DNA from 3 places in the Rhodococcus sp. 5G237 genome. Region 2 is predicted to be linked to each of the others. Evidence: riboswitches for the same ligand, from Rfam matches in the RefSeq annotation. Region 2 holds a riboswitch; each other region holds the start of a gene.
The links. A riboswitch is a leader RNA that binds a small molecule or an ion and turns the genes downstream of it on or off. The one in region 2 is predicted to bind thiamine pyrophosphate.
Positions count from the first base shown of each region.

Region 1: it holds a riboswitch for thiamine pyrophosphate, as region 2 does, so the genes downstream of both, ACWPOC_RS09515 (ABC transporter substrate-binding protein) here and thiO (glycine oxidase ThiO) in region 2, are expected to answer to the same signal.
Region 3: it holds a riboswitch for thiamine pyrophosphate, as region 2 does, so the genes downstream of both, ACWPOC_RS07910 (3-oxoacyl-ACP reductase) here and thiO (glycine oxidase ThiO) in region 2, are expected to answer to the same signal.

Region 1 is NZ_JBSNCD010000003.1:646,779-657,766, forward strand. It holds gene ACWPOC_RS09480 (protein kinase domain-containing protein) at 1-3,323, shown strand, start outside; gene ACWPOC_RS09485 (magnesium transporter CorA family protein) at 3,378-4,397, shown strand; gene ACWPOC_RS09490 (hypothetical protein) at 4,426-4,602, opposite strand; gene ACWPOC_RS09495 (CsbD family protein) at 4,722-4,919, shown strand; gene ACWPOC_RS09500 (hypothetical protein) at 5,105-5,302, opposite strand; gene ACWPOC_RS09505 (hypothetical protein) at 5,523-5,669, shown strand; gene ACWPOC_RS09510 (hypothetical protein) at 5,677-7,413, opposite strand; TPP riboswitch at 7,731-7,827, shown strand; gene ACWPOC_RS09515 (ABC transporter substrate-binding protein) at 7,864-8,877, shown strand; gene ACWPOC_RS09520 (ABC transporter permease) at 8,855-9,640, shown strand; gene ACWPOC_RS09525 (ABC transporter ATP-binding protein) at 9,637-10,407, shown strand; tRNA gene ACWPOC_RS09530 (tRNA-Leu) at 10,911-10,976, opposite strand.
Region 2 is NZ_JBSNCD010000011.1:195,841-206,828, reverse strand. It holds gene pta (phosphate acetyltransferase) at 1-666, shown strand, start outside; gene ACWPOC_RS23500 (acetate/propionate family kinase) at 663-1,877, shown strand; gene ACWPOC_RS23495 (tetratricopeptide repeat protein) at 1,885-4,335, opposite strand; gene ACWPOC_RS23490 (glutamate ABC transporter substrate-binding protein) at 4,341-5,303, opposite strand; gene ACWPOC_RS23485 (hypothetical protein) at 5,300-6,652, opposite strand; gene ACWPOC_RS23480 (NUDIX hydrolase) at 6,790-7,644, shown strand; gene thiE (thiamine phosphate synthase) at 7,681-8,370, opposite strand; TPP riboswitch at 8,397-8,509, shown strand; gene thiO (glycine oxidase ThiO) at 8,506-9,570, shown strand; gene thiS (sulfur carrier protein ThiS) at 9,567-9,779, shown strand; gene thiG (thiazole synthase) at 9,772-10,557, shown strand; gene ACWPOC_RS23455 (hypothetical protein) at 10,649-10,988, shown strand, end outside.
Region 3 is NZ_JBSNCD010000003.1:276,521-284,346, reverse strand. It holds gene ACWPOC_RS07940 (hypothetical protein) at 1-360, opposite strand, end outside; gene ACWPOC_RS07935 (esterase/lipase family protein) at 469-1,491, opposite strand; gene ACWPOC_RS07930 (MarR family winged helix-turn-helix transcriptional regulator) at 1,583-2,050, opposite strand; gene ACWPOC_RS07925 (alpha/beta fold hydrolase) at 2,129-3,046, shown strand; gene ACWPOC_RS07920 (phosphodiesterase) at 3,209-4,129, shown strand; gene ACWPOC_RS07915 (stealth family protein) at 4,126-5,622, opposite strand; TPP riboswitch at 5,885-5,976, shown strand; gene ACWPOC_RS07910 (3-oxoacyl-ACP reductase) at 6,031-6,795, shown strand; gene ACWPOC_RS07905 (LLM class flavin-dependent oxidoreductase) at 6,795-7,826, shown strand, end outside.

The sequences.
Region 1 (10,988 bases), on a different contig from region 2:
AGGTGCTGCGCCGCTCCCCCGAACCCGCCGATCTCGAACGCTTCCTGCGCGAGCAACGCGCGATGGGGCGGCTCTCCGGCCACCCCAACATCGTCACCGTGCTGCAGGCCGGCGCGACGGACACGAGCCTGCCCTATCTGGTGATGCACTATCACCCGCACGACTCTCTCGACACCCGCATCCGGCGGCACGGGCCGATCACCTGGCCGGAGGCGGTCCGGATCGGGGTGAAGGTCGCCGGCGCACTCGAGACGGCGCATCGTTCCGACGTCCTGCACCGCGACATCAAGCCCGGCAACATCCTGCTCACCGAGTACGGCGAACCGCAACTGACGGATTTCGGTATCGCCCGCGTCGGCGGCGGCTTCCGCACCACTGCCGGTGAGATCACCGGTTCCCCCGCGTTCACGGCACCGGAGGTGCTGCGCGGTCATGCCCCGACTCCGGCCGCCGACGTCTACGGCCTCTCCGCGACCCTGTTCGCGGCGATCACCGGTCACGCCGCCTTCGAGCGGAAGGAGGGCGAGAAGATCGTCGCGCAGTTCGTGCGCATCACTTCCGAGCCCGTCCCCGACCTGCGCGGCGAGGGCATCCCCGACGACGTGTGCGAGGCCCTCGAGCGCGGTATGGCGACCGATGCCGAGGACCGGCCGCAGACGGCCGCCGAGTTCGGCGATCTGCTCCGCGACGTCCAGCGCGCCCACAACCTGCCCATCGACGAGATGGCGCTGCCCGGGTTACCGCCGTCCGGCCCGTTCCCGCCGCGCTCGGCGCCACCGCTCACCGGGCCGGCCTCGACGGTCTCCGGCCGCTCGTCCACGGTCTCGGGACGCACCGGTCCGTCCACCGCACCGTCGACCAGATTCCGGCCGCCCTCGACGTCCCGTCCCCTGATCGAACGCAGCCGTCTGATCTCGTTCCTGCGGGCCGGCGGACGGCGCCGTCTCATCGCCATCCACGCCCCCACCGGCTTCGGCAAGTCCACCCTCGCGGCGCAGTGGCGCAACGTACTCGCCGCCGAGGGAGTGCCGGTCGCGTGGTTGACGGTGGACAGCGACGACAACAACGTCCTGTGGTTCCTCGCGCACCTCGTCGAGGCCATGAAACAGATCCGGCCCGTGCTTGCGCGCGAGCTCGGCCAGATCCTCGACGCGCACGGCGACGAGGCCGAACGGTACGTGCTGTGCACGCTCATCGACGAGCTGCACCGCACCGACACCGCGGCGACGCTGGTGATCGACGACTGGCACCGCGTCACGTCGACGGAGACCGTTGCCGCCCTCGAATTCCTGCTCGACCGCGGATGTCATCACCTGCAGCTCGTGGTGACGAGCCGCAACCGATCCGGACTTCCGCTCAGCCGCATGCGCGTTCGCGACGAGCTGGTCGAGATCGATTCGACGGCACTGCGGTTCGGGGTGGACGAATCGAACGCCTTCCTGCGCGACATCGGCGGGATAGACCTCGACCCCGAGGACGTGGAGGATCTCACCCGCACCACGGAGGGGTGGGCCGCAGCACTGCAGCTCGCGTCGTTGTCGTTGCGTGACAGCGACGATCCGTCGTGGCTCATCGAGAACATCACCGGCCGGCACCACGCGATCGGTGAGTTCCTCGCCGACAACGTGCTGGCCGGTCTCGAACCCCGGATGTACGAATTCCTCCTCGCGACCAGCATCACCGAATCGATCAGTGGCAGCCTGGCCGTGGCACTCACGGGCGATCCGCGCAGCCAGGCGATGCTCGAGGAGGCGGAGGAACGCGACCTGTTCCTGCGGCACGTCGACGACGAACGCGTGTGGTTCCGCTACCACCACCTGTTCCTCGATTTCCTGCGGCGGCGTCTCGAACGCGACCATCCCGACAAAGTCGCGGACCTGCACCGCACCGCCGCCGACTGGTTCGCCCGCAACCGCATGCTGCAGGAGGCCGTCGACCACGCCCTCGCCGCCAACGACACCGGCTTCGCCGTCGACCTACTCGCCGACGACGGCATGTACCTGATGGAGCACGGTCACATCGCCACGCTGCTCGCCCTGATCGACAAACTGCCGCCACGGGCCGTCGCGAACGATCCGCGCCTGCTGCTCACGCAGGCCTGGGCGAACAGTGCGCTGCTGCGGTTGGACCGGTGTCGCAGAACCCTCGCGGCGGTACGGGAACTGCTCGACCGGGGGGTGACGGACAGCTACGACGTCGAAGCACTCCGCATCGAGGCGGACGCCGTCGAGGCGTCGATCCTGATGAACTCCGACCGCATCGACGGCATCTACGAGCTCATCGCGCCGTGCCTGGAGAATCCGACCTCCGTGCACCCGTGGGTGGTGGCGGCCGCAGCCGACTTCGCCTCGTACGCCGACATCTTCCGCTTCGACTTCGCCTCCGCGATCGGGCGGCAGGAATGGGCGGAGCCCTACCACCGCGAGACCCGCGGACCGTTCGCGTCGATCTACGGTCAGTGCCTGTGCGGCATCGCGGCGAACGAACGACTCGACGTCGCCGCGGCCGAGAAGTACTTCCGCACAGCGCTGCGCCGAGCGCGACGCAACGGCGGGATCCACACCCACGGAGGGCGTCTCGCCGCTGCCATGCTCGGAGAGCTGCTCTACGAACAGGGACGGATCGCCGAGGCCGAAGCGTTGCTCGACGAGAGCAACCTGCTCGGAATAGAAGGCGGTGGAACGGATTTCCTCATCGCTCGCTTCGGTACCGCTGCGCGCCTGAAGATGCTGCAGGGCAACCGGGAGGCAGCCGTCGCCCTGCTCGCCGAAGGACTGCGGGTGGCGGCGCTGCACGACCTGCCACGCCTGCGGGCACGCATCGAGAACGAACGGGTCCGGCTCGGGATCACCACCCCCGGTCCTTCGACGCGCACGATGCCGGAGAAGACCACACCCCACCCGGACGGAACCGTCGAGATCACCCTCCAGATCGAGGACTCCACCGCGATCCGATTGCTCAGCGAGAGCGGGGAGCCCGAGGCGGCGGAACAGGCCGTCGATTGGGCGCGGATGTGGGTGCAGCGCACCGCCTCGCGTCCCCGCGCCCACCTGCAGGCCCACCGTCTGCTCGCCTCCTGCCTGCACGCAGCCGGGCGCATCGAGGAGGCCGCGGAGACCCTGGCCGTCGTGGTCGACGCGTGCGCGGCGCGCGGGATGGTGCGCTATCTGACCGACGGCGGGCCACACGTGATCGCCACGCTCACCTCGATGCAAGGGCGGATCGAGCGGGGCCTGTGGCCTGACGATCGGCCACGGATCGACCTCGGGTTCGTCGACGAGGTGCTGCGATTGGTAGACACCGAGCATCGTCCTGTCGTGTGAACCTCCTACGGGGGACGTGGTGTGAACCTCTCGTATTGCGGGGATCCTGCCGAGGTGACGGACCGATACGACAACTCCATCCGGACCCGGCGGTGGGCCCACGGGAAACTCGTCGACGAAGGTTTCCCGCTGTCCGCTGTCTCGGAGCATCTCGCCGATCCCGAGGCCTTGGTCTGGGTAGATCTGTGGGATCCCGAACACGCCGCTCTGCTCGAACTCGCCGAGGAATGGAACCTCGACCCGCATGCCGTCGAGGATTCGCTAGCACACGGCGAGCGCACGAAGGCCACCCGCTACGCCACCCATACCTTCCTCACGGTCTACGCGACGCACCTGTTTCCGGATTCCGAGGACGAGGATCAGGCGCACGAGTCCCGGCTCCGCACCACGCGGATCTCCGCCTTCGTCCTGCCCCGCGGCGTCGTCACCGTTCGCCGCGGCACTCCCTTCGACATCGACGAAGTGGTGCGCCGGTGGGACGAGAACACCGACCTGCTGCAGTACGGGCCGGGTGCGCTGATCCACGGCCTTCTCGACACGGTCGTCGACGGGCAGTTCGAGACCATCCAGGAACTCGACGACGCCGCCGAGGACCTCGAGGACTGCCTCTTCGAGGACGGTGCCTCCACCCGGCAGATCCAGCGCCGCGTCTACCGGCTCCGCAAGGAACTCGTGCAGCTCCGGCGGGTCGTGCTGCCGATGCGCGAGGTCGTCAACGCCGTCCTGCGCACCCGCGCCGAGAGCAACCACCACCCCGAGCTCGACAGCTCCTACAACGACCTCTACGACCACGTGATGCGTGCTGCGGAGTGGACCGACTCGCTGCGCGAGATGGTGAACACCGTCTTCGAGACGAACCTGTCGCTGCAGGACGCGCGCCTGAACATCGTCATGAAGAAACTGACGGGATGGGCCGCGATCATCGCCGTCCCCACGGCCGTCACCGGCTGGTACGGCATGAATGTGCCCTATCCCGGAGTAGGCGAGGCGTGGGGACTGATGAGTGGGGTCGGGATCATGGTCGTGTCGGCGATCGTGCTGTACGTGCTGTTCAAGCGCCGCGACTGGTTGTGAACCCGCGTTGCTCGGTGAACGGCTCTGTTCAGAGGAAGACGACGAGCAGCACGACGATCACGACGACCACCGCGACGGCAGCGATCACCGCACCCGCCGAACGCCGGCGCTGCACCGGCCCGTCGCGGACGAGTTCGGGATCGGCGTCGGGCGCGTCCCCGATCGGGTCGTTGTTCTCGGGACCGGAGTTGGTGGGATGCGACATCGGTCTCCTCCTGGCTGTCTGTGTCGAAGTCTGACACGGACGAGTCGGTCGTGTTCGGTTTCAGGCTGTTCGGGCCGGGTACTCCGTCAGAGCAACGTTCGATGACACAGGAGGACCCCATGGCCGACTTCGTCGACAAGGCAAAGCACAAGGCAGAAGAAGCGGGCGGCAAGATCAAGGAGAACACCGGTCAGGCGACCGGCGATCGTGATCTCGAAGCCGAGGGTCGCGGCGATCAGACCTCCAGCGGTCTGAAGCAGGCAGGCGACAAGGTCTCGGATGCCGTCGAAAACGTCAAGGACGCTTTCAAGAAGTAGCCCCTGAACTGCGCGGTGCCGGTAGTTGCGACTACCGGCACCGCGCTGTTGAGGTGCTCGGCACCGCGTCGTGGAGGTGCTCGGCACCGCGTCGTGGAGGTGCTCGGCACCGCGTCGTTCGTTCGGGTACCGCACCGAGCTGTGCCGGTGCGTGCAGCACCCCGCTCTCACGGGGTGCTGCCGGACTACTTCGAGGAGGTGCCTTCGGTGTCGTCGAAGAAGTGCCAGGTGCCGTCCTGCTCGTTCTGCGCCTCCATGCGCCAGCCGAGTTCGCTGTTGTCGGCGCGCTGGTCGACGAACCAGGCGTGCGCGTCGTCCGCGCTCTCGATTTCCTTGGTATCCACGACGTTCCCGGTCGGGTCGATCACTCTGTAGGTAGCCATGCCGAGTGTCTTCCCACGCGACTCGCCGGTCAAACGTCGCGCGAACCTTCTGGTGTAGGGTGGAGTCATCGTTCGGCTCGCACATGATGAGCAACCTCGCACCACAGTGCCCGAAGGTTCCGAGCCGAACGTGAGAGTTCCCCGCCGCGTGTACCGCGGCCCCTCTTCTTCGCACTGCCCCACGGCCGGGGTCTACCCGGCCGCACCCGAAAGGACGGCCATGAGCCAGAACAAAGAATTCGACAATCCTCTCTTCCTCGCGCCCACCACTCCGGAGGCCGACGCCGAGACCGAACCCGTCACCGCTGTCGCCGAAGTGAGCGGACCCCACGACTACACCTCGATCTTCTCCGCGCGCGGCGCCTGATCCCGCCTCATCCGACTGTGAAGCTTCCACCCCGGTCGGCTGCGAAGTCGGCCAGCGCCTGCGACACCTGCTCGGGCCGCCCGTCGTTCTGATCGGCGGCCGCCGTGAGCACATCGAGGTGGTTGTATCCGGACAGAACCCACCGGCGTTCGTTCGGATGATCCGTCTCGGGCAACGAGATACCTCCGTTCGCCACCAGCGTCACCACAGGATTGCGCGTGACACCGTCGCGGTGGAGATGACCTTCGAAGCGGGTCGCCGATGCGAGGTCGAACGGAAGCCTCGACGGGAAGTACCACTCGGTGAAATCCAATGGTGGCTCCGACAGATTCCGCGCGAGCTCCGCGATCGACGTCACCTCGCTCCCCCGATCGGTGTACCGCGCCTCGTCGGGTGACGACGCTTCAGTGCTCACCTCGTCGTAGTCGAGCCACCGGTAGACGACTCCCGGATCGGCGAAGACCGCCGGCGACGCCTTGAGCGCATCGCCGAAGAATCCCGACCCGAGCACCTCCGGCGTGGCGGGAACAGGAAACAGCTTGTCGCGCACGGGTGCCCCGGTGATGAATCCGACGCTCGCCTGCAGGAACCCCAGCGGTTGCGAATTGTCGTCGAGGATCGCGCCGAGCACCGCCTCGTTGGTCGCGTTCAACGTCCGCACGTCCGGGTCGCCCGTCGCGAACATCGCGTAATCCCCCGCCAGCAGAGTGCGCAACGTCCAGTCGATGTTCGGGTTGTCGGGCATGTGCGAGACGATCCCGTCGGTGCCGTCCGGGTCCAGTCGCGCGGCGAGTCCGGTGAGTGCGAGCAGATTCGTCGTCTCGGGATTGATGACCGCGGGAAGTGCCAGCACCGGCGACGCCGTGGAGATCGAACCGGACAGCGCATCGAGCGGAGCGGATACCGTGTCGGGCAGATCCGGGAGCGCGCCCCGGCCGGGGAAGGGCGCTCCGGCTCTGATCACCGTATCGAGCGCGAAGTACCCACCGCACTGGTTGTAGCCGGCGTCGTCGGTGGTGGCGGGATCTCCGTCGAAGTCCCATTCCGCGAAGTAGCCGGTGATGAAACCACCGAGAGAATGTCCGCCGCACAACACTTTCCGTTTCCGCAGTTCCGGGTCGGGAAGTTCGTGACGCAGCAGGTCGTACTGGTCGCGCAGCGTCTGCTCGAGTCCGACCTGCGAAAGCCACGCGACGTCGGCGCCGCTCGCATGGCCGGCGAATCGTCGCCCGTCCACTTCAGCACCGCGGAAGTAGTAGTCGGTCGCGGTGTCGAGCGAACCCGTCCGCAGCGCCGCCCGGGTACCGGTGTGGTCCTCGAGGCAGTTCGATCGCCGGTCGAGTGCCCAGAACTCGACATGGGCACCACGGGCCGCGGCCGCGACGACGGTGTTGCGCGCGACGCTCTCGAACGCGCCCGCTCCCTCGAAGATCCCGGGCTGGGCGACGAGGATCCGGTCGGCGTCGGCCGAACTGTCCGGTCCGTCGGCCGACCGCCACCGCAGATACGACAGCCGGTCGCATGCTGCGGGTCGCGGTCCCGCTTCCGCCGGCAGCGGCGCGGGTATCGACACCACGGACCCGAACACCTCGCCGGCCAGTGGCGCCGACGAGGTGTACGGCATTTCGGTGCGTCCGGTCGGCTCCGACGCGGTGCGTCCGATCGGCTCTGCCGACACCACCGATGCCGTGAGCACACTTCCCATCACCGCCGCAGCCAGTGCGGCGCCCATCCTTGCGCGCATCCCATCCCCCGATCGGTTCGTGCGTATTGAACACCGTTGCGGGAGTCGGGTCTACGGAAACGACAGAAGAAAGGACCCGTCGGAGTTCACCGACGGGCCCTTCATCGTCCACGCAAGGGGGAGGCGTGCGCAGACCGATGGCCTGCCGTTCGGGGGAGGTGACAGGGACCATCACTCGAAGAGTCGGGACCTTCGACCCTTCCGTTACGGGTGAAATGCGAGGGTGACACCCTGACCTGGGCTTTTGCGTAACTTCGGGTCACATCTTCCGTTCTGCTCCCGTCCCGGTGGTCCCTGGAGGGCATGGTGCTAAGGTCGCCCGTGACACGGGGTGCTCCGCACGAGCGGGGCTGAGATCACACCCGTCGAACCTGATCAGGTAATGCTGACGAAGGGATGTCCCGACATGACCATGCCTGTACCCACATCGATCCGTCCCCTGCCCTCGCAGTGAAGGCGCAGCGGACTCTCGCCGGACTGCTCACCCTCGTCGCCGCACTCTCCGCGGTCGTCGGGTGCTCGTCCGATTCCGGGAGCGACACCATCCGATTCGCGTTGGACTGGACGCCCAACACCAATCACACCGGCCTGTACGTGGCGCAGCAGGAGGGTCTGTTCGCCGACGCGGGTCTCGACGTCGAGATCCTGCCGTACAACAACGCGACCCCCGACACCCTCGTCGACGCCGGTAGCGCCGAGTTCGGGATCTCCACGCACGCCACATCGACCATCGCCAGAGCCGCCGGGTCCCGGACCGTCGCGGTCCTCGCACCGCTGCAGCACTGGGCGACAGGGATCGCCGTGCGGGCCGACAACGCCGAGATCACGCGGCCGGCGGATCTCGACGGCAAGACCTTCGCGGGCTTCGCGAACCCCGGTGAGGACGAGATGCTCGCCGAGGTGATCCGCAACGACGGTGGTCGCGGTGAGTTCGAGAATGTGACGCTCGGGACGTCGTCGTACGAGGCCGTCTACTCGTCGACTGCCGACTTCACCGTGTCGTACCTGGCGTGGGAGGGTCTCGAGGCCGAGCACCGCGGCCTGCCCATGCGGTACTTCGGTTTCACCGATTACGGCTTCCCCGACGCGTACGCGATCGTCGTCGACGGCAACGAGGACTGGATGACGGAGAACCCGGAGCAGGCACGCGCTTTCGTGCAGGCGCTGCACCAGGGTTACCGGATCGCCGCCGACGATCCCGACCGCGGGGCCCGGGCCCTGATCGAGGCGAACCCCGGGGCCTTCCCCGACGAGGAACTCGTCTACGAGAGCCAGCGCATGCTCGCCGCCGAGTACATGCGCGACGCCTCCGGCGCCGTCGGGGTCCTCGACGCCAGGAAATGGTCGGGCTATGCCCGGTTCCTCTACGAGAACGGCCTGCTGTCCGGACCCGACGGCAGCCCGTTGACGACCGAGCCCGACTGGTCGACCTATGTCACCGATGACTACCTCGAAGACCGATAGCACCGGCCGCGCACGTCGACTCCTTCCCGCCCTGCTCGTCGCCGGGGCGCTGGTCGCGATCTGGCAGACGTACGTCGTGGTGAGCGGTATCCGCCCGCAGGTGTTGCCCTCCCCCGCACGCGTTCTCACGCAGGGGTGGGCGCATCGCGTCGACATCGCCGGGCACGCCTGGTCCACACTGCAGGTCACGCTCGTCGGGTTCGCCGTGTCGCTGGCCCTCGCGTGGGTGCTCGCGATCGCCGTGGACTTCTCGCCGTGGCTGCGACGGGCCTTCTTGCCGTTGTTCGTGGTGTCACAGACCCTGCCGATCATCGCGATCGCGCCCTTGATGATCATCTGGTTCGGATTCGGACTACTGCCGAAGATTCTCGTCATCGCGCTCGTGACGTTCTTCCCCGTCGCGATCGGACTGCTCGAAGGGTTCGCGGCGGCCGACCGCGAGGCGGGCGCGTTGCTGCGCAGCATGGGCGCGTCGCGGTGGCAGCAGTTCCGTTACGTGCGCCTGCCGTCCGCGCTTCCCCGCTTCTTCACCGCCCTGCGGATCGGGATCACCTACGCCGTAGTGGGGGCGGTGTTCGCCGAATACGTCGGCGCGACATCCGGTCTGGGCATTTACATGAGCACACAGAAGAATTCGTTCCGCACCGATCTCGTGCTCGCAACCGTGGTGGTGACGGCCGTTCTGTCGCTCACGTTGTACTCGCTGACCTACGTCGTCGAACGGGTGGTCGCGCCGTGGGCACTCACGAAGGGGGCGAAATGAGTGCGGTGACGGTGACCTCGGTCCACAAGGCGTACGGCGACCGGGCGGTGATCGACGGCATCGACTGTTCCGTCGAACCCGGTGAATTCGTGTCCCTCATCGGGCCGAGCGGGTGCGGCAAGTCGACGCTGTTCTCGATCGTCGCGGGGCTCGAACAACCCGACACCGGAGAGGTTCTCGTCGGCGACTCCCCCGCAGCACCCGGGGGGGTCGCGCTGATGCCGCAGAAGGACCTGCTGTTCCCTTGGCGGACGGTGCTCGACAACTGCACACTCGGACTCGAGGTGCAGGGTGTACAGCGATCCGACGCTCGCGCCCGCGCCCGCGAACTGCTGCCGACCTTCGGCCTGGCCGGCTTCGAGGACGCTGCGCCGCACCAACTGTCGGGCGGTATGCGTCAACGCGCGTCGCTCGCACGCACGGTGCTGCAGGGACGCGACGTGCTCCTGCTCGACGAGCCGTTCGGCGCACTGGATTCGCTGACCCGCACCGAGATGCAATTGTGGTTGCAGCAGGTGTGGCAGCAGCATCGGTGGACGGTGCTGATGGTGACGCATGACGTCCGCGAGGCGGTGTTGCTGTCCGATCGGGTCGTCGTCCTCGGTCCGCGACCGACGCGGGTGGAGCACGAGGTGCGTGTGCACCTGCCTCGACCTCGAACCCTGGAGATGTGCGCGTCGAGCGAGTTCGTGGCGCTCGAGCAGAACCTGGTGGACCTCCTGCACCGGTCACGTCACGGGGATCAGCGGAGGATGACCTCGAGATAGTCGCCGCTCGCTCTGCTCACCGGCGGTGCATCCGCTACAAAATTCGTCGTCCGCTACAGCAATTTGCCGTAGCGGATAGCGAGAACGGTAGCGGATGTGTCCGACAAGGCGGGGCCTGACTGTCACCGGCGATGGTTCGGGCGTCGGGGAAGGACCCCGCTACGGCGCGTCGCTGGGCATGAAGGTGGCCATCGCCGACATCGACCCTGACCGAGTGCCTGAAGCTGGAGGTCGAGGCGGCCGGATACGACATCACCGTCGCCGCGGTTCTGCCCGGCCCGGTGGTCAGCAGGATCTTCGAGCGGGCCGGCGGGGACTCGGAAGCCGATGCGCTCGAACGCGAGGCGATGTTCAAGGTCGGCGAGACCGCCATGCCTGTGGAGGCGTAGCGCACCTCCGAGCTGTGGTCATCCATCCGCTACACGAATCGCCATCTGCTATGGCAAATTGCTGTAGCGGATGGCAAGCGATGTAGCGAATGCATCGGGGCGATCCCGGACCTGTGCCCCCAGTGGGACTCGAACCCACACTTGGCGGATTTTAAGTCCGTTCGATACCCGTCGTGTGGCATCGTGCGATGC
Region 2 (10,988 bases):
TATTTCGGCACGATGATGGTGCATCTGGGCCTGGCCGACGGCATGGTATCGGGCGCGGCGCACACCACCGCCCACACGATCCGTCCCGCCCTCGAGATCATCAAGACCGAACCGGGTGTGTCCACGGTGTCGAGCATCTTCCTGATGTGCCTCGCCGACCGCGTGCTCGCGTACGGTGACTGTGCCGTCGTCCCCGACCCGACCGCCGACCAGCTCGCCGACATCGCGATCTCGTCCGCCGCGACCGCCGCCCGGTTCGGCATCGACCCCCGGGTCGCGATGCTGTCGTACTCCACCGGCGAATCCGGTTCGGGCGCCGACGTCGACAAGGTGCGCTCGGCTACGACGTTCGTGCGGGAGCGGCGAGCCGATCTGCTCGTGGAGGGTCCGATCCAGTACGACGCGGCGATCGAACCGACGGTCGCGAATGCGAAGCTGCCCGACTCCGACGTCGCCGGTCGCGCCACGGTGTTCATCTTCCCGGACCTGAACACCGGCAACAACACCTACAAGGCCGTGCAGCGCAGCGCCGGTGCCGTCGCCGTCGGACCGGTCCTGCAAGGCCTGAACAAGCCGGTCAACGACCTCTCCCGAGGCGCCCTGATCCAGGATATCGTCAACACCATCGCCATCACCGCGATCCAGGCGCAGGAGGAAGACGCGTGAGCAGCCCGAACCCGGCCACCGCAGGCACCGTACTGGTCCTCAACTCCGGATCGTCGTCGATCAAGTTCCAGCTGATCGATCCGGAGAGCGGAAAGTCGCTGGCGCACGGACTGATCGAGCGGATCGGGGAACCGGAGGGGCGGATCGTCTTCCACCACACGACGGGTGTGGACGAACGCAACGACGCCATCGCCGACCACCGGACCGGACTGCGTGCGGTACTGGAGATGCTCGAAGGGCTGGGCCGTCCGCTGCACGAGGTGGGTATCGTCGCCGTCGGACACCGACTCGTGCACGGCGGCAAGGTCTTCTACGAACCGACCCTGATCGACGACGACGTGGTCCGCGCCGTCGACGAACTGTCGATCCTTGCGCCCCTCCACAATCCGGCGAACGTCGTGGGAATGGAGGTCGCGCGGGAGGAACTTCCCGACATCCCCCACGTGGGTGTCTTCGACACCGCCTTCTTCCACGGTCTTCCGCCGCACGCGGCGACCTATGCGATCGACCGCGACATCGCCCACAAACACGACATCCGGCGGTACGGATTCCACGGTACTTCACACGAATACGTGTCGGGGCGTGCCGCGGAGTTCCTCGGACGCGACATCGCGGACCTGAATCTGGTCGTGCTCCATCTGGGTAACGGTGCGTCGGCGTCGGCGGTCGCAGGTGGGAGCCCGATCGACACCTCGATGGGGCTGACCCCGCTCGAGGGTCTCGTCATGGGCACGCGCAGCGGCGACATCGATCCGGGTGTCGTCATGCACCTCAACCGGGCGGCCGGGTTGAAGGTCGACGCCATCGACGACCTGCTCAACCGGCATTCGGGCCTGAAGGGGTTGTCGGGGGTCAACGACTTCCGGGCTCTGCTGAAGCTCGTCGGCGAGGGCGACGAGGACGCGCGACTCGCGTACGAGGTCTACGTGCATCGCATCCGGAAGTACGTGGGCGCCTACACTTTCGAACTCGGTGGCGTCGACGCGATCGTGTTCACCGGCGGGGTGGGGGAGAACAACGTCGACGTCCGGCGCGACAGCCTCGCCGGCCTCGACCGGCTCGGCATCGTCGTCGACGACGCGCGCAACACTGCCGACGACGACGGGGAACGCCGGATCTCGGCCGACTCGTCGCAGGTGGAGGTGCTCGTGATCCCCACGAACGAGGAACTCGCCATCGCCCGCGCAGCCGTGCAGTTCGCCGGGCGCTGACTTCTGATCAGGTCAAACTGCGCGGCCGGATCGCGTTCGCGAGGTCGACGAGGGTGTAGCGGTGTGTGCGGGAAGGGGCGTTGCGCGCCAGTTGCCGCAGCGCCGCCTCGGTGCCCAGGCGTAGTCCCTTCTCGGTGAAGGGTACGTCGAGGATGCGGTCGTACTCGCGAGTCGACGCCCGGCCGCTGCGCACCCATTCGAGTGCGGTCCCGAGGACGAGTGCGCGCATCTGCAGGGCGCGACCCTCGTCGGGAGACAGCGACGCGATCCGGTGCGCGGCCTCCCGAAGATCGGTCTCGGAGATCTCCTCGACGCGACCACCTCGTAACAGGACCAGGGCGGCGGTCATGGTCGCTGCACTGTGGTGCCGGGAGGTCGTGGGGACCTCGTCGAGCACGTCGACGGCGGCACGGATCTCGTCGCGGGCGGTGAGCTGGCGTGCCAAACCGAAGGCCGCGCTGACGACGGCGTGATCGGTGCGCCACACGACCCGGTAGGACTGCTCGCAGAAGCGTCGCCACGCGTCGGGGTCGTCGCTCTCCCAATGCTGCAGCGTCAGTTCGGCGGTGGCCCCGAGCGCGATCTTCGGGGCGATCTCGCCCGGAAGAGCCTGCAGCACCTTGTCGAACCGGGCGAATGCTGCCTCGTAGTCGTCCTGCAGCAGTTCGGCGATGCCGGCGTACCAGTCCATGCGCCAGTCGTCGCCGAACTCGCGCTCGAGGCGGGTGAGGATCTCCACCGCGCTGTCGACCTGCCCGAGATCGAGATGGGCGCGGACCTCGGCGAGGGTGATCTCCTTGGAGAACGACACGTCAGATGCCCCGACGACCCGGCCGACCCCGTTCTCGCGCGCGTGCCGGAGCGAGTCGAGGGTCTGTTGCGGTTCGCTGTGTACCGCTGCGGCGAGGAGCGCGGCACTCGGATCGTTGGGGTCGAGCAGCGGGACGGGCAGCGCCGCTGCGACATCCTGCCCCCGCAGTTTGGGGTCGCGCTCGATCCCGTCGGCGTACACGTCGGTGGGGACGAGCGCCTCGTCGGTGCCGAAGGTCGTGCGGGGCGGACTGAACAGCCTGGAGAGTCCGGGATGTTCGGTGCCGAGCTTCTTCGACAGGATCTCGCGCAGCACACCGGTGAGCTGTCCCTGCAGTTCGTCGGCGGACGAGAAGCGCTGCTGCGGATCGGGGTTCGTGGCCCGCAGGAGCAGTCGGTGGAAGGAGTCGAACTCGTCGAGCAGGGGAGCCTGCTCGGGGGTGGGCAGACCGTCGCGGTACCGGCCCTTGTCCGATGGCATGTCGAGGGTGAGGACCGCGAGTGTGCGTCCGACCGTGTAGATGTCGCTCGCGACCGTCGGCCCGGTCCGGACGATCTCGGGTGCCTGATATCCCGGCGTCCCGTACAGATAGCCGTATCCCTCGATCGCGGAGACGGCACCGAGGTCGATGAGTTCGATCTGCTCGTCGGTGACCATGATGTTCTCGGGCTTGAGGTCGTTGTAGACCAGTCCGATGTCGTGCAGATACTGCAGTGCCGGAAGCACTTCCAGCATGTACCCGATGGCCTGCTCGACCGGGATGCGGTTCGGTGGGGGATAGTTGTCGAGCACGGTACGCAGGGTGTGACCACCCAGGTACTCCATGACGATGTACCCCATCGGGGTGCCGTCGGGTGAGGGGTGCTCGACGAAGTTGTAGATCTGCACGATGCTCGGATGGCTGACCTCGGCCAGGAACTGGCGTTCGGCCACCGCGACCGCCTGGGCCTCGGCGTCGCCACCCTGCAGCAGGCCCTTCAACACCACCCAACGGTCGCTCACGTTGCGGTCGATCGCGAGATAGATCCACCCGAGTCCGCCGTGTGCGAGACAACCCTGCACCTCGTACTGCCCGGCGACGAGGTCCCCGCGGCGCAGGGCCGGAGTGAACTGGAAATGTGTTCCGCACTGGGGGCAATCGCCTTCTGTGGGGCCCGGCCCCGACGGGGTACTGCGTCCCACCGGTTGTCCGCACTTCGAGCAGAACCGCTTGCCCTCGGAGACGTGGGGATCGCGGAGGACGGCGTCGACCGGATCCTTCGTGGTGGGGACCGGCACGTCGACGAGGCCGGCGATGCGGCGACGCTGGGTTCCGCGCGGCCGGATGCGGCGGCTCGACGAGCGTTGGGAGGACGAACGCTGGGACGACGAGCCGGACCAGATCGACGAGCGCTGGGTGGATTCGGGCCGCGTGGTGGGGACGGGGCCGCGTTCGGTGGCAGGTCCGGCATCCCCGGTGGCCCGGGCGGTGGCCGGTCCCGAGTCGCTCGTCGACGGCTCGGTCGCGGGCCCGGAATCCGCCGCACGCCTGGTGGCGGGCCCGGAGTCCACTGCCCGTTCCGTGGCGGGCCCGGAGTCCACTGCCCGTTCCGTGGCGGGGCCGGAATCGACCGACGGGGTCTCGGCCGGTTCGGGTTCGTCGGACATGGCCGTCACTCCCGGTAGTTCGGTGTCGGGGGTGACGGAGTGGGACCGAGCACCCGCAGGTACTTCTCGTACAGCGCCGTCCACGTCCCGTCGGAACGGATCCTTTCGAGGGTGGCGTTGACGAACCGTACGAGCTCGTCGCTGCCCAGCCGGATTCCGATTCCGTACGGCTCCGATCCCAGGGAGGGGCCGACGAGTTCGAGATAGGGGTCCTGCGAGGCGAGTCCGGCGAGGATCGTGTCGTCGGTGCTCACGGCGTCGACCTGCTGTTGCTGGAGGACGACGAGGCAGTCGGCCCACGACGGCACGGTGAGGATCGACGCCGACGGCTGTACCTCCCGCATCCGGAGCAGCGAGGTCGTGCCCTCGACGATGCACACGCGCCGGCCGGCGAGATCGGCGGCGGAGCGGATGTCGGATCCCCGGACGACGAGCACACGCTGCTGGGCCCGGAAGTACTCGGTGGAGAAGTCGACCTTCTCGCGACGGGCGCAGGTGATGCTCATGGTCTTCGCGACGATGTCGACGGTGGAGTCCTGCAGCGCCTTCTCGCGCTCGGCCGACGACAGGATGCGGTAGTCGACGAGAGCGGGGTCGCCCAGGAGGTCGCGGGCGATCTCGCGCGCGATGTCGACGTCGAAACCGGTGATGCGCCCGGTCGCGGTGTCGCGGTAGCTCATGAGGTTGCTGCCGGTGTCGAGGCCGACGATCAGCCGGCCGCGCGTGCGGATCCGATCGATCGCAGGTCCGGTGGCATTCGGGTCCGGGGGAAGGGATGCGGTGGGATCGCCGCAGTCGGGGGCGGGAGGTGTGGCCACCGACGACTCGAGCATCCGCGCGTTCTCGGGGAGCGGGAGGGAGGTCGTCGTCCCCTGGAGGCCGGGGGCGCGCGGTGGGGGATCGGTCGCGCACCCGCCGGCGAGTGCGGCGACGACGCACAGGCTCGCAACGAGCACGCGCTTTCTCACTGGTACTCCTTCAACCGGGGCCGGAGGCCGACCCACACGCCGACCAGCGCCACCGTCAGCAGCACCACCGACATCGGTGCGAGGCCGGCGAGGGTGCGGGAGGCGCGGAACTCGTTGTCGCGCAGTTCGGTGCGGGTGTCGTCGATTCCTTCCGTCAGAGCAGCATCGAGAGCGACGAACCGCGCGGTGGACTCGCCGGGACCTGCGCCGACCGCGAGGACCGAGGCCGCCGCGTAGTCGCCGCGGACGAGGGCGTCGACCATGCGTGCATGCGAGTTGATCCAGGCCTCGTGCGCCGACCGGGCGGTCTCCACCGCCTCGGCGCCGGCCTCGAGGGCGGAATCGCGAGCGTACTCGTCGAGGATGTCGCCGAGTCGCGACATGTTGGTCCCGAAGGTGTCGTCGTACGCGCCGGTCGTGTCGCGCCGGGCGATCAGCAGGGTCTCGGCGGTACGCGACTGCTGGGCGAGGATCCGTCCCTCGGTGAGATCGGCGAGCGGTGCCGCACCGCGCTCGATGGCGCGTTCGGTGGCACTCGACGAGGCCAGGCCGGCGACGAGCAACCAGCACAGCAGCGCGCCGGTCGCGCCGATCGCGACGAGGATTCCGGGATTGAGGGTGCGACGAGAGCGGCGGCTCACGACGACGTGCGCCACGCACAGGGCAGCGACCGTGACGAGGAGCAGCCCGATCGCGAGCCAGGGTGGTCGCACCGCGTCGCGCTGGGTGTCCTCGACGGCGGCGACGCCGCGCGTGTGCAGTTCCTGCGCGGCGGGGAGCAGTTCGGTCTGCATCAGGTGCGAGGCCTCGCCGAGATATGCGGCGCCGACCGGATGCCCGGTGCGATTGTTGGTGCGGGCCGTCTCGATGAGGCCCGTGTAGACGGGCAGCAGCCGCCCGATCTCCGTCAGATTGTGTGCGGTCTCGCGGTCGGCGTCGGTCAGTCCGGTCGCTGCGATGACGAGATATTCCGCGGCTTCGTCGGTCGCCTGGATGTAGCGACTGCGCACCGCCTCCGGTTCGAGTCCGCCCGAGATGAAGCCCGTCACGGCGGCGGCGTCGGCCACCGACAGCGCGCTGTAGAGATTCTGGGCCGCGCTGGCCAGCGGCTCGATGGACGCGAGGAGACGATCGTGGGTGGCCTGCCTGCCGGACACCATCGTTGCGGAGACCGCTGCCGAGGCGACGAGCAGCACGGTGAGCACCCCCCCCAGGACCACCAACCGGACCGGCGTGGATCGCAGCAGGGCACGGGCGTCGTCGAACCGGGCGTCCGGAGTGTCCGTATCGGCGTCGTCGCGGATGTGGCTCTCGACAGGAGCGAAGGGAGGGGTGATCCGTACGTCCACCGGGCACTCCCTTCCTCGTGTCGAGCGGTCTGAGGGGAGCATATAAGCAGCCCGGCGGTATTGTTGCCGTCCACGGACGGCGGGGATCCGGTACCGGGCACAGGCCCGGACGAGGGCGGGTCGGAGAGGCGGACGCAATGCGTGGAGACGGTGACGGCTGGGCGGTCGGACCGGACGGTGAGAAGCGCTGGGGACGACACGGTGCCGCAGGTCTGCTGCTGCGCGCTCCGCTCGCGGACGGTCGCCCCGCGGTTCTCCTGCAGCATCGGGCGGCATGGTCGCACCAGGGTGGCACCTGGGCACTTCCCGGCGGAGCCCGCGACTCGCACGAGAGCACCGTCGACGCCGCCGTGCGGGAGGCCCACGAGGAGGCCGGCATCGATGTCGCGGCCGTGACGGTGCGCGCCGAACGTGTCACCTCCGGTCTCGCGGGCGGATGGACCTACACCACCGTCGTCGCCGACGCCACCGAAACGCTCGTGACCAGCCTCAACCAGGAGAGCACCGAACTGCGCTGGGTGCCCGAACCGGAGGTCGAGGCGATGCCGCTGCACAGCGGCTTCGCCGAGGCGTGGCCGTCGCTGCGCACCTCACCGGTCCGCATGCTGCTCGACACCGCGAACGTGCTCGGTGCGAGCGGCCCCACCGGATGGTGGCGCGACCGCCCCGGCGCGACGAGCGCCCTGCTCGCCGACCTCGCCGCGGTCCTGCCCCGCACGGTCGAATGTCCCGACGGGACGTTCGGTTGGGTCCCCCGCGTCGAAGCGGTCCTCGAAGGGCATGCCCGCGACGCGACGATCGACGACGTCCGGATCCCGGTGCACAGCGCGGACGGCAGCGGCGACGACGAACTGGCCCGGCTGGCCTCCACCGCGACGGCCGTGGTGGATCCGGGGGTGACGGTCGTGGTCACCGCGGATCGCGGCCTGCGCGCACGGTTGCCCGAGGGCACGATCGCGATGTCGCCCTCGGCCGTGCTGGGCTGGCTGTAACGCCTCACGCCGGCAGCGCGGCCTTTCGGCCGTCTTTCAGGCCGGCAGTGCGGCCTTCAGTGCTGCCGCGGCTGCCCGTGGATCGGAGGCCTTCGTGATCGCCCGGACCACCGCGACCCGCGTGGCCCCGGCGTCGAGCACCTCGGGGAGCCGCTCGAGATCGATGCCGCCGATCGCGAACCACGGTCGTGCCGGCTGCGACTGCGCGACCTCGCGCGTCACCTCCAGCCCCGCCGCGGTGCGTCCCGGCTTGGTCGGGGTGTCCCACACCGGCCCGGACGCGAAGTAGTCGACGCCCTCCTCGATGTCGGCGAGCGCGGCCTGCGCCCGGCTCGACGTCGAGCGGCCGATGACGATCTCGTCGCCGAGGATCTGCCGTGCGTGCCGCACCGGCAGGTCGCCCTGACCGAGATGCAGGATGTCGGCGCCCGCCGCGAGCGCGATGTCGGCGCGGTCGTTCACGGCGAGAAGCGCACCGTGGCGTGCACACGCCTCGCCGATGATCTCGAGGGCGGCGAGTTCCTCGCGTGCCTCGAGGCGTCCGAACTTCTTCTCACCGGCCGAGTCCTTGTCGCGCAACTGGACGATGTCGACCCCACCGGCGAGGGCCTCCTCGACGAACCGTGCGAGGTCGCCGGTGTCCCGGCGAGCGTCGGTGCACAGGTACAACCGGGCGGTCGCGAGGCGGCCGCGCGGGTCGGGATGGTTGCCGCGATAGGTGGTCACGACCAAGACGGTAGCCTCTAGGCAGAAAGTGACGACACGGGAGTCCCGAGGTTCGCGGGGCTGAGAGGGGGCCTGCCGGCCCCGACCGTTATGACCTGACCCGGATCATGCCGGCGCAGGGAGTGAGGTGGACCAATGGCAACTGTGGCCGTCGTGGGTGGCGGAGTGATCGGGCTGTCGATCGCATGGCGCGCGGCCCGCTCGGGGCACATCGTGACCGTGCACGACCCGAATCCCGGTAGCGGCGCCTCGTGGGTGGCCGGGGGAATGCTGGCCCCGCTGTCCGAGGGCTGGCCCGGCGAGGACCACGTGCTGTCCCTGGGTGCGGCCTCGCTCGACCGCTGGCCGGGATTCGCGGAGGCACTGCGCGCGGAGACCGGCGTCGACGTGTTCACCGCCGAGGCGTCGCTGACCGTCGCGCTCGATGCGGCGGACGCGGCCGACCTGCGGACCGTCGCCGAATGGGTCGGGGAGCGGGGGCACGAGATGCGTCTGCTCTCCCGTGCCGAGATCCGGGAGTTCGAACCGTCGCTCGGTCCGAAGGTGCGTCTCGGACTGCTCGCACCCACCGAGTGGTCGGTCGACAACCGCGCGCTCGTCGACGCCCTGCGCGTCGCGGCCACCGGGGCGGGGGTGCGCTTCTCCGACTCCGCCGTGCACGACCTCGCCGATCTCTCGGACGACCAGGTGGTGCTCGCCGCCGGCTCGGCGTCGGCGCGACTGTGGCCGGGACTTCCGGTCCGTCCGGTCAAGGGCGAGATCCTGCGCCTGCGGGTGCGGCCCGGCGCGACCCCGCCGCCGCAGCGCACCGTGCGCGCGAGTGTCCACGGTCGCCCCGCCTATCTGGTGCCCCGCCACGACGGTCTCGTCGTGGGCGCGACGCAGTACGAGGCGTCCGACACGCAGGTCACGGTGGCCGGGGTGCGCGATCTGATCGCCGACGCCGAGCGGATCTTCCCGGCGCTCGGCGAGTACGAACTGTTCGAGGCGAGTGCGGGCCTGCGCCCGATGACCCCCGACAATCTGCCGCTGATCGGCCGGCTCTCCGATCGTGTCGTCGCCGCGACCGGCCACGGCCGCAACGGTGTGCTGCTCACGCCGCTCACCGTCGACGCGGTGCTCGCCGAACTCGGTGGGCGGTCGCTGGCCGACGCGCAATACGCCTGTCCTGGACGAATTACGGAAGCGAGTGTGGGATGACGAACGTGTCCGTGGGCATCACCGTCAACGGTGAGGACAAGTACTACGACGCGGCCCCGACCGTGTCGCAGCTGTTGAACGAGCTCGGTCTGCCCGAGAAGGGAATCGCGGTCGCCGTCGACGGTGTCGTGTGCCCGCGCGGCCGCTGGTCGGAGCCGGTCACGCGCGGAGCGAGCATCGAGATCCTCACGGCGGTTCAGGGTGGCTGACACACACGATCCCGGCGCCGACCTGCCGCAGCTGACCATCGCCGGCCGCACCTTCGGGTCGCGGCTGATCACCGGCACCGGTGGCGCAGCGAACCTGGCCGTGCTCGAGGAGGCACTCGTCGCGTCGGGTACCGAACTGACCACCGTCGCGATGCGCCGCGTCGACGCGGCCTCCGGAACCGGTGTCCTCGACCTGCTGCGCCGTCTCGGCATCGAACCGCTGCCGAACACCGCCGGGTGCCGCGGCGCGAAGGAGGCCGTGCTGACCGCCCAGCTCGGGCGGGAGGCGCTGGAGACCGACTGGGTGAAACTCGAGGTCATCGCCGACGAACGGACGCTGCTGCCCGACGCCATCGAACTCGTCTCCGCGGCCGAACAACTCGTCGACGACGGCTTCGTCGTCCTGCCGTACACGACCGACGATCCCGTCCTCGCGCGACGGCTCGAGGACGTCGGCTGTGCCGCGGTGATGCCGCTCGGCTCGCCGATCGGGACCGGCCTCGGCATCTCGAATCCGCACCACATCGAGATGATCGTCGAGGCCGCGGGTGTGCCGGTGATCCTCGACGCGGGAATCGGAACCGCCTCCGACGCGGCGCTCGCGATGGAACTCGGTTGCGACGCCGTGCTGCTCGCGACCGCCGTCACCCGCGCGAAGGATCCGGCGCTGATGGCGTCGGCGATGCGCCACGCCGTCGAGGCGGGATTCCGTGCCCGGCACGCCGGTCGGATCCCGAAACGCTTCTGGGCTCAGGCATCTTCGCCGATGGAGCCGTGACCGGTACGGAAAACCCTTGAGAATCTTCCTGTTCAGGGGTTTTTCGATTATCGCGTGACGGGATACCGTGCGGTCGGTACGATCCCCGGGCATGACAATTGCACACCGAATCCTTTCCGCCGCGGCTGCCGGGCTCATGGGTGTCGCCGTCGCCGTCACGGCACCGGGCGTGGCAGGCGCCCAGGAGCCGTGCCAGCTGAGCCGGTCGAACACCGGACCGAGGACGTGCGAGATGACGCAGCTGGCCACGCCTCCCGTGCTGACATTGGGCGACGGCATCTGCGCCGGCATCGTGCGCGCCGGTGGAACCGCCTTCGACGGCCCGCTCTACGAGTACTCCATGGCTCCGGGTGCCACCCACGGGATCGAACTGCGGATCACGCAGGGCTACTCGCTTCTCGGCGAGTGGACGCCGAGCATCCTGAACTGCG
Region 3 (7,826 bases), on a different contig from region 2:
GCTGACGCTCCGCCCGGACTCGCCGGTGTTGCGGTTGTGCCAGTCGACGAGCACCTGGGTTCCGTACCAGTTGATCCCGATGCTCGGGATCAGGCCGCCGGGCGGCACGGGCAGTTCGTTGCCGCCGAAGAGATGGAGGGCCGGCTCGAGCTCTCCGCCGGGCGGTGCGGATTCACCGGACGACGCGGTGACGGTCCACGTGAACGGTGGCGCCCAGAACAGCGGGTTCGCGCTCGAACAGGTCATCGTTGTCGACGTCGGTGCCGCCTGAGCGACCCCACCCGCCGCGATCATGGCTGCACCGACCGCGCCCGCAGTGAGTGCTGCAGTTCCTACCCGACGCAGAGCTCGCACGTTCATGAACCTCCCCATCCGATGAATGACGACGATGACACTGTGCAACATCCGTCACAGAAAATCTCGGCATTTCACGAGACAGGCACCGCGACGTGACGAGGAGCGAACGGCTCACGCGCCGGGGCGACTCGCGACCACAACCTCCTCGGTTGCGGGATTGCTGATCGTCGGATCCGGGCTCCAGCCGAGGATCGGCGGCACGAAGACGCACTCCAGCGGCCCTGCCGAACCCGGATCGAGCGCGTCGAGGACGAACCATGCCGCGTTCGGATCGTTGACGATGCCGGCATGTTCGACGAAGTCGTTCGCGCAGTGGTCCTGCAGCACGATGTTCGTCGCGTTGGGTGCCTCGCGATAACCGCTGGTATACGGAAGGACGATCTCCTCGTATCGGGTCATGATGTTCGTGTACGTCACCTCGTCGGCGTAGACGCCGGCCTCTTGGATCGTGTGGATCCAGTCCGATCCGGCGAGGACCTGCGGGCACGCACCGCACCCGATGAAGTGAACGAGATTCTCCACGTCCTGTCGTACACCGACGTGCTCGAACAGCTCGAACGACGCCGCGAGCAGGAAGGCGTGGCTGCCCTCGTAGACCGGTCCGAGCGAGACGTAGTCGTCGACCTTCTCGTTGCCGCCGAGGAATTTCACGTACCAGACAGGCATCAGGGTGCCCTGCGAGTGCCCGACGAGGTCGACCTTCTCCGCGCCGGTCGCGGCGAGGACCTCGTCGACGAAATCGGAGAGTTGCTGCGCGCTGTCCTCCATCGGCAGCAGTCCGCCGACGGAACTCAACGGCCAGGGGAGGTCGGCGTGGTTGCCGTAAGTGAGGGCGAAGACGCAGTAGCCCTCGTTCGCGAGGAGCGGTCCGAGGTACGACCAGTTGTTGTGCCGGTTGAGCACCGTGCCATGGACGAGCACGACGGGATCCGGATGTTCCTCCGACGGGACGCAGTCCCAGTCGTTCGTGCCGAGCGCGCTGCCGTTCGGATCGCCGAACTCGTGAGCGAACCCGTCCAGAAACGTTTTTCCGACGGGCAGGGGAGGAGCGGGCTCCTCGGCGGCTGCCGTTCCTGCCCCGACCACGGTGAAGGTGACCGCGAGTGCCGCGGCGACCCAAGAGCGTATCTGCATTCCCATCCCCCCGAAGTATGTGGATGGGCATGGAAGTTAACAGAAATTCTCTCTGCCGGGCAGTGGGGTTCCCATGCGGGTCGGTGCTGCCTCAACCTTCGGTGTTCTCCGGAGAGCGCGCGGACTCGACGGCGTCGGTCATGGAGCCGAGGAACTCCCGCACGACCTCCAGTTGCGGCTCGGAGAAGGACTCGAGCGCGGCGGATGCCCGGGCGAAGAGTGGGCCGAAGAAATCCCAGCCGAGTTTCTCGGCGGCCGGGGTTACCCGCAGGATGACGCGCCGCCGGTCGTTGCTGTCGCGATCCCGGCGCACGTGACCGGCCCGTTCGAGCCTGTCGACGAGTGCGGTGACCGATGCGGTGTTGAGTCGCAGGTGCTCGGCGAGCCAGCCGGGTGTCGCGATCTCCCCGGCCCGTTCCCGGTCGAGAAGTCCGATCAGTGCTCGCAGATCGGTGGGATGCAGCGCGTGTTTCTGTGCGAATTCGGCGCCGAGCAGATCGAGTTGCACGGTGAGCGCGCGCAGCCGGTGGATCATGTCGAGTCTGCCGTCGTCCGTCATGTCACCTCCGCCTCTCGACAGACTCTACTCGCCCACCTAGTATCTCGATCATCGAGATATTCGGGGGTGGAGGTTCCGATGCTCCGGTCACCACGCACATCGTTCGCAGAATCAGACGAGGGCCGCGCCTTCTACGCCGCGTACGACGCGCTCCTCGCGAAATGGCCGCGCGGCACCGTGATCCACGATCTCGACTCCCGCTTCGGCACCGCCCGCGTCACCGAGTACGGGCGACCCGACGCACCGCCGGTCCTGCTGCTCCCGGGTGCCGGCGCCACGTCGATGGCCTGGTTCGCGACCGCCGCGGCGTTGGGGGAGACCCACCGCGTGCTGGCCGTCGACATCATCGGCGACGTCGGACGCAGCGTCGCCGGTGGTGATCCCGTCCGCAACGTCGACGATCTGCTCGAATGGCTCGGGTCCGTCGCCGATGCTCTCGGGGCGACGCGGTGCGCACTCGTCGGTCACTCGTACGGCGCGATGATCGCGCTCGCGGCGGCCGTCCGGACTCCCGAACGGGTCGATCGGCTCATGCTGCTCGACCCCAACTCGTGCTTCACCGGGATGCGGTTCGGCTACCTCCTGCGGGCACTTCCGGTTCTCGTCCGGCCCACCGCCGCCCGCGAACGGGCATTCCTCGAGTGGGAAACCCGAGGGGCACAACTCGATCCCGACTGGGTCACCCTGATGGCGCTCGGCGCGGCACACTTCCCGACGGCGAAGACGATCGTGCCCCGGCGTCCGTCGTCCGAAGAGTTGGGACGGTGCACTGCCGATGTCACGGTGATGCTCGCGCGGTTCGGACGAGTGCACGACCCGGACAAAGTGGCACGCGCTGCCCGGCAGGCCCTGCCGTCCTGCCGGGTCGTCACACTCACCACCGGTACCCACCACACCCTGCCGATGTACCCGAGCGACGAGGTCGACGCAGTGCTGCAGGATGCATTGGGTGCCGGTGCGCCCGTCGAACTGGATTGTGACCCAGATCACCAGTGAATGTTCGATTGTCCGTTTCCGCAGGTCACCGCGCAGTAACGAGGTGTTCGCCGGAGGTTCGGGGTCTCGATGTGATCCAGAAGTCATGGAGTCGTAGAAACAGACTCGCTACCGTTGATGGCGATCGAGTGCCCCGAAACGGGCGAATGGAAGTGAGAGATCATGGGCAGCTCTCCAGCCCCTGAGCGAATTGCCGAATATCCCAAACCTTCGCACACCCTCCTTCATCTCACCGATACACACCTCGTCGGTGGAGACGAACTCCTCTACGGCACCGTCGACGCCGACACCCGCCTCGGACTGATTCTCGAGGACATCCGTGCGTCGCAGGTCCGTCCCGATGCCCTGGTGTTCACCGGCGACCTCGCCGACCGCGGCCAGCCCGACGCCTACCGCAAGCTCCGCGGTCTCGTCGAACCGCTGGCAGCAGCGCTCGGTGCCGACATCGTCTGGGCCATGGGTAATCACGACGACCGCGCGACCTTCCGTGAGGAGCTCCTCGACGAAGATCCCGTGGGCGCACCCATCGACGAAGTCCACATGGTCGGCGGACTGCGGATCATCACGCTCGACACCTCGGTTCCGGGCCATCACCACGGCGAAGTCTCCGCCGAGCAGCTCGCCTGGCTGGCCGACGAACTCTCGACACCCGCCCCGTTCGGTACCGTTCTCGCACTGCATCATCCGCCGGTACCGAGCGTGTTCGACATGGCTGTCCTTGTCGAACTGCGCGACCAAGCGGGCCTCGCCGAAGTACTGCGTGGCACCGATGTGCGCGCCATCCTCGGCGGTCACCTGCACTACTCCACCTCGGCCACCTTCGCAGGCATCCCGGTGTCCGTCGCCTCGTCGACCTGCTACACCCAGGATCTGAACGTCCCGGTCGGCTCGCAGCGCGGACACGACGGCGCGCAGGGCTTCAACCTCGTGCACGTCTATCCCGACACCATCGTGCACTCCGTGGTGCCCAGCGGAAGCTACGCCACCGCCGGGCAACCCCACACGGCCGAGGACGCGGCGCGGCGCCTGGCCGAGGCCGGCATCCGCATCCCCGAGAACCCCGACCTCACCGTTCGCGTCTAACCGACGTCCGGTCGGCCCGGGTAGTCGGTCTCCCAGGGCGCCGGAATCGGGTAGTACCGCTCCAGGAACTGCGTGACCTTCGCGGTGCGCAACTCCAAGTCGACCTCGGGCGTGCTGCCGTCGTTGAGGCAGAACAGGTCGAGATCGCGACGCGCCAGGATCGTGTCCAGATGTCGCAGACCGGACTTCACGGTGGTGTCGACGTACTCCACCTTCGCCGTGGTCTGCTGCACCGCGCGGCCGGTCAGCAGCGTGTAGTAGTGATAGAAGGAGTTCGTCACCGAGATGTTGTCGGCCGCCCGGAACGGGCTCGCTGCCGTCGCAGCGAACTCGTCCGCGAACTCGCGCTCCATCTCTGCCATGATCGACCTGCGCAACGGGACCGGTGTGTGCTCGAGGTGCCGAGTGATGGTGACCCCGAAGCGGTCCTGCAGGAGCTTGCGGTTCATGCGCGCGGAGTTCTCGAATCCGCTGCGCGACGCGTTGTTTCGTCCGAGGCCGATCCGCACATCGCACTCGATGAACTTGCCGACGCCCCCGCCGGAGAAGAACAGGCTCGGGCTCACCCGGCGACCGAAGAACATGTCGTCGTTCGAGTACAGGAAGTGCTCGGACAGTCCCGGGATGTGATGCAGCTGCGACTCGACCGCCATCGAGTTGTAGGTGGGCAGCGCCGACGGATCGGTGAAGAACTCCTCGCTCCGCACGAAGGTCACGCGCGGATCGTCGGCGAGCCACGCCGGTCGCGGCGAGTCGGTGGCGACGAAGATCCGCCGCACCCACGGCGCGTACATGTGGACCGAACGCAGGGCGTACTTGAGTTCGTTGATCTGCCGGTAGCGCGCCGGCGAGTCGTCACCTTCGCCGACGACATAGTTCTGCATCAGCTTCGCGCGCTTGGCCTGGAACGACTTCGACGACCCGTCGACCCACGAGAACACGAGGTCGATCTCGAACGGGATGTCGCCCGGATGGCGGTCGAACATGCCCTCGATCGTGGGCCACAGCTGTCCGTACCGCTCGACCGTCGTCCGGCGCATCTCGTCGCGCAGTGCGATCGTGCGGGTGAGAGCGTTCGGGCGAGGCATGATCACCTCGTCGTCGGTGTAGGTCCACAGTTCGATGTCGACCCCGTTCGACGCGCCGTACCGCAGCCCGCTGGTCAGCTCGACCCGTGGACGGAACAGCCGGAACACCCGGTCCTTCCTGTCGCGCGAGAGCCGACCGTCCGCCACCGGGACCGGACGCCGCTTCGAACCGACGGCCTTCGAATAGAACGGCTCGTCGGCACACCCCTCGGCGAGAGCGGCGCGCAGCCTCTTCCGGTCGGCGCGGTCGATCGCGAGGATCGGGCGGTCGCTGTCGTCGCGCACGAGCAGGTAGTCGATGTGCGCCCGGTCGAGCACGCGGCGCAGGAGCAGCGCGTCCTCGATCCGAGCCTCGTCGGGCGTGGTGGTAGTGATCGGGATGGCGTAGCGATCCTCGAACCACACCACCTCCTCGTGCCTCGCGGGGCCGCGGACCGTGGCGCGGCCGAGCGGCGGAGCATCTCCGACCTGCTGGGAAAGGGAGACGTAGGGAGCGTTGTGGGGGGCCGGCGTGTGCGTCGGAATCTCCTTTCACGAGTCGGGACAGGAATGGCCCATTTTAACGCCGATCTGAGCTAAGTTCCCGCGTCGGGGATGTGACGATCCGGTGAAGTCTGCCGTGACCGGCTCTCGAAGCGGTGAAACCGCGCGGTGTAGCCTGTCCGCAGGACTCGACACGGGGTGCCGGAAACGGCTGAGAGAACACCCGTCGAACCTGATCTCGATCATGCGAGCGAAGGGATGCCGAGCCGGCGACAGGGCACAGGTCTGTCGCCCTCACGCACCCTTCCCCACACAGGGAAGGCACAGAAGATGTCATTGCAGAACCAGGTCGTCCTCGTCACCGGCGCCGGTCGCGGCCTCGGCCACTCCATCGCGCAGGCGTTCGCCGACGAAGGAGCCGCCGTCGTCCTCGACTACCGGCGCAGCGGCGAGGGCGCCCACGAACTGGCCGACAAGATCGGACCCGAACGGGCGGTCGCGCTTCAGGCCGACGTCACCGACCACGCCGACGTCGAATCGCTGTTCACCCGGGCCCGCGAGCACTTCGGACGACCCGTCACCACCGTCGTCAACAACGCCCTGCCCGACTTCTCGTTCAACGGCGACGCCCGGCCCAAGGCCGACGAGATCGGATACGACCGGTTCGGAGCCCAGTTCGACGGCGTCATCGGCGGCGCGGTCAACGTCATCCAGGCAGCTCTGCCGGGCATGCGGGAAACCGGCGGTGGCAGCATCGTCAACATCGGCACCAACCTGTTCCAGCACCCCGTCGTCCCGTACCACGACTACACCGCCGCCAAGGCCGCACTGCTGTCGTTGACCCGCACCTTCGCCGCCGACCTCGGCCCCGACGGGATCCGCGTCAACATGGTCTCCGGGGGCCTGCTGCGCACCACCGACGCGTCGTCGGCGACACCCGAAGCGGTGTTCGACCTCATCGCGTCGTCGACGCCGCTGCGGAAGGTCACCACGCCCGAGGACTTCGCGGCCGCGGTGCTGTTCTTCGCCTCCGACTGGTCGCGAGCCGTCACCGGACAGAACCTGGTGGTCGACGGCGGACTGGTGATGAACTGATGGCCGGACCACGCACTCTTCACCTCAACGCCTTCCTCTACGGCGTCGGGCACCACTCGTCGGCGTGGCGGCATTCCGGTTCCGCGGCCGAACGCATCGGCGACATCACGTATTTCGAGGAACTCGCCCGTACCGCCGAACGGGGATGCCTCGACGCGGTGTTCTTCGCCGACGGTCACAGCGTCAACCCGAAGTACACGGCAGGCACCCCGTGGTTCCTCGAACCGCTCACCGCACTGTCGGCGATGGCACGCGCGACCGAGCACATCGGTCTCGTCACCACCGTCTCCGCGAGCTTCTTCACGCCCTTCCACGCCGCCCGGATGCTCGCCTCGCTCGACCACATCAGCGGGGGACGGGTGGGCGCAAACATCGTCACCTCGATGTTCGACGAGGAAGCACGCAACCATGGATTCGACTCCCTGCCACCGCACGCCGAACGGTACGCGCGGGCAGAGGAATTCATCGAGGTGCTCTGCGCGCTGTGGGATTCGTGGGACGACGGCGGTGTCCTCGTCGACCGGGCGGGTGGCAGGTTCCTCGATTCCGACGCGATCCGTCCGATCCATCACCGGGGCAAGCACTTCCGTGTCGACGGTCCGCTGACCGTGCCGCGGTGCCCGCAGGGCCGTCCGGTGCTGTTCCAGGCGGGAGCGTCGGAGACCGGGCGCAACCTGGCGGCTCGCCATGCCGAGGCCGTCTACTCCGTCGCGTGGGACATGACTGCGGCGCTCGAGTACGCCACCGACCTGCGCGCGCGGATCGCCGCGGCCGACAGGGATCCCGGTACGGTCGCCATCCTGCCCGGACTCGTCACCTACGTCGGTCGCACCGAAGAGGAGGCGTGGGCGAAGAAGGCGGAACTCGATGCCCTCCTCGACCTCGATGCCGCCGTCACCCAGCTCGGCGTCTTCACCGGTCAGGACTACACCGGCCACGACCTCGACGCGCCGGTCGCCGACCTGCCACCCATCGAGGAGTTCAATGGGCCGCAGGGGCGCTACGCGACGGTGCAGCGCATCATCGAGACC